DNA from 2 places in the Paenibacillus sp. A3M_27_13 genome. Region 1 is predicted to be linked to the other one. Evidence: predicted binding sites of a transcription regulator. Region 1 holds the regulator's gene; the other holds the start of a gene.
The links. The regulator NrdR, encoded in region 1, represses ribonucleotide reductase genes. The targets are predictions, from matches to a motif close to AACACNATATATNGTGTT.
Positions count from the first base shown of each region.

Region 2: the regulator NrdR is predicted to act here: its motif matches at 1,985-2,002, upstream of nrdI (class Ib ribonucleoside-diphosphate reductase assembly flavoprotein NrdI).

Region 1 is NZ_JANAVE010000002.1:754,468-758,894, reverse strand. It holds gene NLX82_RS10005 (GNAT family N-acetyltransferase) at 1-416, shown strand, start outside; gene NLX82_RS10000 (alpha/beta hydrolase family protein) at 413-1,417, shown strand; tRNA gene NLX82_RS09995 (tRNA-Lys) at 1,562-1,634, opposite strand; tRNA gene NLX82_RS09990 (tRNA-Ala) at 1,647-1,722, opposite strand; gene nrdR (transcriptional regulator NrdR) at 1,853-2,320, opposite strand; gene NLX82_RS09980 (alpha/beta-type small acid-soluble spore protein) at 2,426-2,650, shown strand; gene NLX82_RS09975 (lytic transglycosylase domain-containing protein) at 2,770-3,333, opposite strand; gene coaE (dephospho-CoA kinase) at 3,330-3,926, opposite strand; gene NLX82_RS09965 (MntP/YtaF family protein) at 3,938-4,427, opposite strand, start outside.
Region 2 is NZ_JANAVE010000002.1:930,847-935,273, reverse strand. It holds gene NLX82_RS10870 (MFS transporter) at 1-775, opposite strand, end outside; gene NLX82_RS10865 (GNAT family N-acetyltransferase) at 778-1,338, opposite strand; gene NLX82_RS10860 (DUF2500 domain-containing protein) at 1,398-1,760, opposite strand; gene nrdI (class Ib ribonucleoside-diphosphate reductase assembly flavoprotein NrdI) at 2,168-2,527, shown strand; gene nrdE (class 1b ribonucleoside-diphosphate reductase subunit alpha) at 2,514-4,427, shown strand, end outside.

The DNA of each region.
Region 1 (4,427 bases):
AGGCACCCTCCTCTTCACTTCCTGAAACAAATCCCATTTCTTTAGCTCCGCTCCTAAAACAGTTTGGTTGCTTCAATGTATTTAAATTTTTGACAGGTATGCATGCGCTGGAGTATACCCCCGCTGCAAATGAGTGTTACATTGATCATTTGGCAATTCGTTCAAGTCATCGTAACCAGGGAATAGGGCGCCGTCTTCTAGCTTTCGCACAGCAATTTACGGTTGAATCTGGGTTTCATGCATTGACGCTTCATGTAGCGCATAAGAACCAAGGGGCTATCCGTTTGTATCACAAACTGGCGTTTGAAGTAGAACAATCCAAGTATAATGGGTTACGGCATTTTTGGTTCAAGGAGCCTGTATGGTATCTGATGAGTTGGAAAGAGAACCTGCATTCGAGGAGAGAGCATCGTTGAAAAAAACATTCAAGCTTACTTTTGGTATTGCGGCAACTCTGGCTGTTGCCTTGATACTAATTGTTCTATATCAAAATTCCTACAAGATGACAGAAGAAAAAATACAAATTAAGACACCTAAAGGGCTGTTAACAGGTACATTAGCTTTGCCTAAGAACTACTCGGGAAAGGTTGGATTGGTTGTTTTTGTCCATGGGGATGGTCCTATTAATGACACATATGATGATGGATACAAACCACTGTGGGAAAAGTTCGCTTCCAAGGGTTATGCCTCCCTGTCACTGAATAAGCCCGGTATTAACAGCGCTCCTGGCAATTGGCTCGACCAAAGCATGGAGGACCGCGCACAGGAGATCCGATATGCAATAGACTGGGCAAGAAGCTTACCGATGATTGATAAGCAAAAAATCGGCCTATGGGGAGCCAGTCAAGCAGGATGGGTCATTCCGAAGATCGTTAAAGAGGAGCATGATATTGCATTCAGCATCCTTGTATCGCCTGCCGTGAACTGGATTTCCCAAGGACAATTTAATACCAGAAAAGAAATGGAACAAGAAGGAGCTACTCCGCAAGAAATTCAAAAGACATTGAACTACGATCAAGAAGTTCTACAGTTACTGAAAAAACATGCTTCTTATGAAGAATATCTAGGCATAGCCGATCCTGACGATATGATTTCCAAAGAAAGATGGAGCTTTATAGGCAAAAATTTTCTGTCTGATTCCACCGAGGAATTAAGTCACTTCCATTCTCCTGTACTCTTGGTTCTGGCTGGCAAAGATATTAATGTTGATGTAAAGGGTACCGAGCGAGTCTATCGCCAGAAAATACCTCCAGAACTGCTGTCCGTGATTCATTTACCTGAAGCCGACCATTCCATGATGGATGAAAAAATCGCGCGTTCAAAATCTCTAACTTTCTTAACAGCCGTATTCGCCCCAAGAAAATTGGTGAATGGTGAGTATCTCAAATCCCTTTCCGATTATGTCAGTCAGCGTTAAACAATGATGTTCTTTTTTGCCATACTTCTTTTGATATGCTAATGAAAAAATGCTAATGAAAACCCCATAACTGTTCTCGGTTAGACTGGGAATAGATCTATAAACAACAAAAAAACGGCATCTCTGCCGTTTTTTCTAAAAGGATGGACTCTCAGGGACTCGAACCCTGGACCAATTGATTAAGAGTCAACTGCTCTACCAACTGAGCTAAGAGTCCATAATAAAAGTTTGGTGGAGCCTAGGGGGATCGAACCCCTGACCTCATCGCTGCCAGCGATGCGCTCTCCCAGCTGAGCTAAGGCCCCATCATAAGTAAGTTAATCAACGTTTCAAGCGACTTCTATATCATATAAAATTTTTATTCCTGTGTCAATACTTTTATAAAAAAAATATAATCATCTTCCCACCTTGACCCAAGAAAGATACAGTCAGCGATCAGTCGCTGGCTGTATCTTTAGATAACAATGTTTTCAGTTCCTTCATAAACATATTGATGTCTTTAAACTGACGATAGACGGACGCAAAACGTACGTAGGCGACTTCATCCACTGGGTAAAGCTGTTCCATGACCAGCTCCCCGATCTGCTGACTATCGACTTCTGTGGCTGCTGTGTTGCGGATAGCGTTCTCCACCTGGGATACGATCATATCCAATTGCTCGACGGATACTGGGCGCTTCTCACAGGCTCGAATGAGACCGCGCAGCATTTTATCACGACTAAACTCTTCACGGCTGCCGTCTTTTTTGATGACCATGAGTGGGGTTTCCTCCACCATTTCAAAGGTGGTAAAACGCCTGGCACACTGCTCACATTCACGGCGGCGACGGATGGACTTGTTATCATTCGCAGGTCGCGAATCCAACACTTTCGTGCCATTGTAGGCACAATACGGACATTTCATAATCTCACCACTTTCTTTTTCCAATAAATTCCCGAAGATTTTTAGTAATAATTTTGTCAAAACGGATCATAATATGTTTACCACATCGCGAGGAGGTGAACAACAATGGCACAAGGAAACAATGGCAACTCCAACAATCTGGTAGTCAGCAGATCCTCCGGCGCTCTGGAGCAAATGAAATATGAGATCGCTCAAGAGCTGGGTATCAGCATTCCTCAAGATGGATACCAAGGTAACATGACTTCCTATGAGAACGGTTCGATCGGGGGCTACATCACAAAACGCCTCGTAACGATCGCCGAACAACAATTGGCAGGTCAATACCAATAATCGCGGTAATAATGCAGAAATAACAAGAAAAAGTGTATGGACGGGCTGCTAAAAACAGCCTGTCCTGCGCTTTTTTTCATTTTAAAGCGAAAAGGCTCATCATGTCATTAACTTGTCTTTTAAAAATCATTATAAATTTTCGTGTATTGCCTGTAGTAATAAATGACCCGCTGTACATAATGTCGTGTCTCACCAAAAGGGATTTGCTTAATGGACTCTTCTTTTCCATCCCACACTCCCTTATCGAGCCACTCTTGAACTTTACCCGGCCCTGCATTGTAAGCAGCTACGATTGCTACAGGATTATCCTGAAACTTCATGGATAGGTTATGCAAATACCAGGTTCCCAGCTCTATATTGGTACCAGGCTCGTGCTTGACACTGTCTAGCGGAACCTTTTGAATCTGGGCGCTGTCCATAATCCAATTTGCTGTATTCGGCATAATCTGCATCAACCCCAGTGCACCCTTATGCGATTGCTTACTGGTTTTAAAATTGGTTTCTACGCGGATAATAGACGCCACCAAAAATGGGTCCACTTCATACGTTTGTGAATACTGCCGAATCTCATCCTTATATTGAATCGGATAGAACCAGGACATCCAATTTGAATTGAGGAACAGAATCAGGACAAACCCGACAAACAAAGTGAGCAGGACTCTTTTCTTTCGCAAAATATTCATGCAAGTCCCTTCCGCTGCCAAAATTGATCAATTTGTCGTTTCGTCTCAGACTGTGTTCCGCTATTATCGATAACGATATCGGCCAAGTTTTTCTTTTGTTCAATATCCATTTGTGCGGACAGCCGAAGTCCAGCTTGTTCCTCCGTCAGACCGTCTCTGAGCATCAGACGCTGGAGCTGAATATCACGTGGTACGTACACAACCATAATTTCCTCGTACAAGCTCTCCAGCCCGGACTCGTACATTAACGGGATATCTGCCAAAACAAGCTTGTCCGGCTGTTCCCGTTCATATGCTTCCATACGCAGTCGCATTTCCTCACGAATAGCAGGATGTGTAATATCGTTAAGTGCCTGCCGCTGGGCAGGGTCTCCGAATACAATCTCACCCAGTTTTTTGCGGTGCAGGGTTCCGTCACTGTTCACTATAGCTTGTCCAAAATGCTGTATGACCGCCGCCAGCACCGGATGCCCCGGAAGCATCACTTCCCGGGCAATGGCATCTGCGTCGATCAGCAGCGCACCTTTGGCGACCAAAAGAGCCGACACGGTGCTTTTTCCGGTAGCAATACCTCCGGTTAATCCGATATTCATGCTCTTTCACCTCATAACAGCTTCAATATGCCCATCATAATCAGTAATAATGCCGGCAATACACCCAGCGCCTTCATAAATCGAAATGCTGATAGAAAGAAGCCTGCCTTCATCCCTGCAATCAAAAATGTTCCACTGAATAACGTAATAGCCAGCGCAGTAGACAGTGGCTGAAAACCAAGCATAGCTGCCCCTAATCCCGCTCCGAACGCATCGACCGATAATGCAATACCCAGCCAAACCGCTTCGGTAGCAGATATACTGCCAGAACGGTCCATATCCGCAGCAGACGGGCTTCGAAGAATCCGAATAACAAGTCCCCATTTGCGGAACTCCAGAGAAAATAGCGTTCGCTCCTGCTGCTCTACAGAAGCTTCTGCCGACAGATCTTTTCTTGAGCTAAGGAAAGACTCTGTATCAGCATCCTCTATACTCTTCTTCTCTCCAAGAACAGATCTGCTCACTGGATCAGTCTGTTCTGTAAGAAGCAGCCCCCGAGAG
Region 2 (4,427 bases), 180 kb from region 1:
AACTTCCCAAAGTCATACATAGTGAATACCCTGCCTTGATAAACCCCATAATCCAAATCCCTTGTTCAGAAAGGCCAACCAGACGTGGCTGTTGAAATGTATTCCCCGCCGAGTTCGAAAAGCTGATAAATAAGCCAATCATAAACACAATCCAGATAGACTTATTTTCAAAACCGATACGGACGCTTTCTCCGATAATCGTTTTAATGCGAGTAGTAGACGTCTTTCGATGAGCAACATTCTCCTCATCCATATAAAAGGAGCATAGAAAAATGCATACAATAATAGATAAAATGCTAGCCGCCCATGGAAGTGAATAGTTAAAAGTTGCGAGGAAGGCCCCCAACAGACCACAAATAAATCCCGAAATGTACTGTATACTGTTAGAGGTTGTAAAAAGAACTTCCATGGGCTTATCACTATTTTCCACAACCCATGATTCCAACGAACCTGATTGTAAACATATAGCCAGACCCCCAAAGACTTGCGCAAACACAAGCACCCCGATATGATCTGTCCAAACGAACAACACACTATAGAGTAGAAAACAACAAAGTCCCAAAATAACAGAAATTTTTCTTCCATACTTATCTGCAATAGCCCCTGTGGGTATCTCAAACAAAAAAATACTTACAAAGAATACAACTAGTAAGAAGTTTGCACTCTGCAAAGAAAGTCCTTTAGCTAATAGAAAAAGGATGAGCGTAGTCCCCGTGATTTCACTCATAAAAAATTGAAGAAAGCTGACGGAGTAAAATAGCTTATGAGATTGCACTCTTAGGATTCCGTCGCTTGCTCTGCAGCCTCGTATTCGCTTCGCAAAATCCCCATCTGAATAATGTCATAGTATTGCCCTTCCCTGAATAGCTTTTCCCGTAGCCGCCCTTCCTCCTTGAAGCCGCATGCCAAATAGCAACGGTGTGCACGTTCATTGAACGCATAGACCTCCAGCTCCAGCCGATGCAGATTCAGTGTATGAAATGCAAATTTTTGTAACAGCCGGATCGCTTCCCGTCCGTAGCCTTTGCCCAAGTCACCGTCACGCCCGATCACAACACCAAGGGTGGCGTGCCGATTTACCCAGTTGATTTTAAATAAATCCAGTTGTCCGATATAGTCCAGTGTGTCTTTATGCGCAATGACAAAACCTTTGATCTCGGGGTTGCCGTCAATCATCATCTGCAAAAAGGATTCGCTATTCACCTGTGAATGCGGGTAGATAAACACGTCGCTTAAACCACGTGTGATTTCCGGGTCATTGACCCATTTTCGGATAGCTGGTACATCTTCTTGACGGTATTCTCTCAATACAATTCGTTTTCCAATGATATGCGGCATCGTAATCTTCCCTCCAATTATGTATTTGTTTTGGCAATACTAACTCCCCGCCAACACCTTTATGCTTCCATTACTCTTACAAACTCCAGAAAACGTGTACCTTTATAATGAAGCTCCCCACGATCCCCGATCACAATCATACCAAAGTCCGTATCCTTCACCTCCAGCTCCATACGCTCACCCCCGTCAAACTCAAAGGTGATATAATAATATGTCGAAGCTGAAAAATCGCCTGATCCCCCACGCACTCTCGTCCGTTTATCCACAACCTTACATGAACGTTGTATCCGTTCGGCTGCTTGATTGGACAGGCCCGCTCCTATCGTTTTGACAATTCCCATAATCATTACAATAGCAATGAGTCCAAATACGATAAAAAAGATCATATTAAACGATTGAAATTCCATAAAATCATTTCCCATCTGCTTCATCCTTTCTACAGTAAAATGTAAATTTTCCATTCTATTGCCCATTGACAAATCGTACATCTTCACCCTCAAAAACTCCAATACTTTTTTAACATACTTACGAAAAAAAAGTTCTTTCGCTCTTTTCCGTACCCCGCTTGGACTTATACCCGATCTGGGTCCGCTGATCCCCTCTAGACCGATTGACAAAACTATATATAGATATAAAATAGAGAATGTACTCTAAATATAGTGTAAAAAACGTATTTATGCCCGATATCTTGAAGATACAGGTATGAAAATACATGTAAATATAGAGTCAAAAATTTTAAATGGCACAGCCAGCAAGGGTTTCCAGCTATGATGGATCTCGGGCAATGCCGTTTTCTTTTTTCGTTAATTGTTTAAGGAGGTTGCATACCATGCTGATTGCATATGATTCCAAGACCGGCAATGTAAAAAGATTTATAAACAAGCTCAAGCTTCCAGCGGTTCAGATCGAGGAGCAAATGACTATAGAAGAACCTTACGTACTTATTACATATACAACCGGGTTTGGGCAGATACCTGAGAGGGTATCTTCCTTTTTGAAAAAAAATGCACAAAACCTTGTTGGTGTAGCTGCAAGCGGCAATCGTAACTGGGGTGAGAAATTTGCCAAAAGTGCGGATTTGATTGCCGACCACTATAATGTCCCCGTAATTAGTAAATTTGAATTATCTGGAACGTTCGGAGATGTAGAGCGTTTTAAACAGGAGGTGAGCCGAGTTGCGGCATATTGAATTGAACAACATGTTGATGAAACGCGATACAGACGGCTTTTTCCAATTGGAAAAGGACCAAGAGGCTGTAGCAGAATTTATGAAGGAAGTTCAGGAACGGAGTTTGAAGTTTGCTGACACAGCCGCTCAAGTGCTGTATATGATTGAGAATGATTATTACGAAAATTTCTATAACAGCTACACGGCTGACGAAATTAATGATATTTTCCATATCACTCATAGCTATAATTTTAAATTCCCTTCCTATATGGCAGCATCCAAGTTTTATACCGACTATGCAATGAAGAGTAACGACCGTAAAGTCTATCTGGAACATTACCCTGACCGGGTTGCTGCTGTCGCGCTGCATTTAGGACGCGGTAACGCCGATACGGCACGCCTGTTGTCCCGCTCGATGATGGAGCAACGTCTCCAGCCAGCGACACCAACCTTCCTGAATGCAGGCAAAAGCCGCCGTGGGGAATTGGTTTCCTGCTTCCTGCTCGAAATGGACGACTCCCTGAACTCAATCAACTATGTGCTGAACACCTGCATGCAGTTGTCCAAAATCGGGGGCGGTGTTGCGGTCAACCTGTCGAAACTGCGGGCACGCGGTGAAGCAATTAAGGGTGTAGAAGGCGCAGCAAAAGGCATAATGCCTGTGCTGAAGCTGATGGAAGACGGCTTCTCCTACGCAGATCAAATGGGACAACGTAAAGGTTCTGGCGCAGCCTATTACAACATTTTCGGATGGGACGTGCTTGAGTTCCTGGATAGCAAAAAAATCAATGCTGACGAAAGAGTACGTCTCAAGACACTTTCTATTGGATTACTGGTGCCAAACCGCTTTTACAAGCTGGCTCAAGATAATGAACCGCTGCATGTATTTGCTCCTTACAGTGTGTTCAAAGCCTATGGAACGCATCTGGACGACATGGATTTGGATGAAATGTACGACACGCTGCTTGCTGACGATCGGGTGAAGAAAAAAATAGCGATGAGCGCACGTGACATGCTGACGAAAATTGCCATGATTCAGTTGGAGTCTGGTTATCCATATATCATGAACAAAAGTAACGCGAACCAGGCACATGCTCTTAAAAACGTGGGTCAAGTCAAGATGTCGAACCTATGCACGGAAATCTTCCAGTTGCAGGAAACTTCCGAAATTACAGATTACGGACAACAGGATACTATCCGCCGGGACGTGAGCTGTAATCTGGCTTCTCTGAACATTGTAAATGTGATGGAACATGGTAAAATTCGCGAATCTGTTCATGAGGGTATGATCGCGCTCACTTCAGTCAGCGATATGACCCAAGTAGCTAATGCACCAGGTGTTGCGAAAGCGAACCGTGAAATGCACTCCGTCGGTCTGGGTGTTATGAATCTGCACGGCTACTTTGCCAAAAACAAAATTGCGTATGAAAGCAATGAAGCAAAAGACTTTGTCCGTACCTTCTTCATGACGATGAACTATCATTCCATCGAAAAGAGTATGGAAATCGCGAAAGCAGCTGGACAAAGCTTTTATGGATTTGAGGAATCGGATTATGCGACAGGCGTATATTTTGACCGATACCTGAACACAGATTATCGTCCGACAACTGCACGTGTGCAAGAACTGTTCAAAGGCATCTATGTTCCGACTTCAGCGGACTGGGACAAATTAAAAGCAAATGTGATGAAAAATGGCCTGTACCACGCCTATCGTATGGCAATTGCGCCGACTGCTAGCATTTCGTACATTCAAAATGCAACATCCAGCGTCATGCCGATTGTTGAGCAGATTGAAACCCGTACCTATGCCAATTCGACGACCTACTATCCAATGCCTTATTTGCAAAAGGATAACGTGTTCTTCTATAAATCCGCTTATCAAATGGATCAGTTCAAAGTGCTTGATCTGATTGCAGAAATC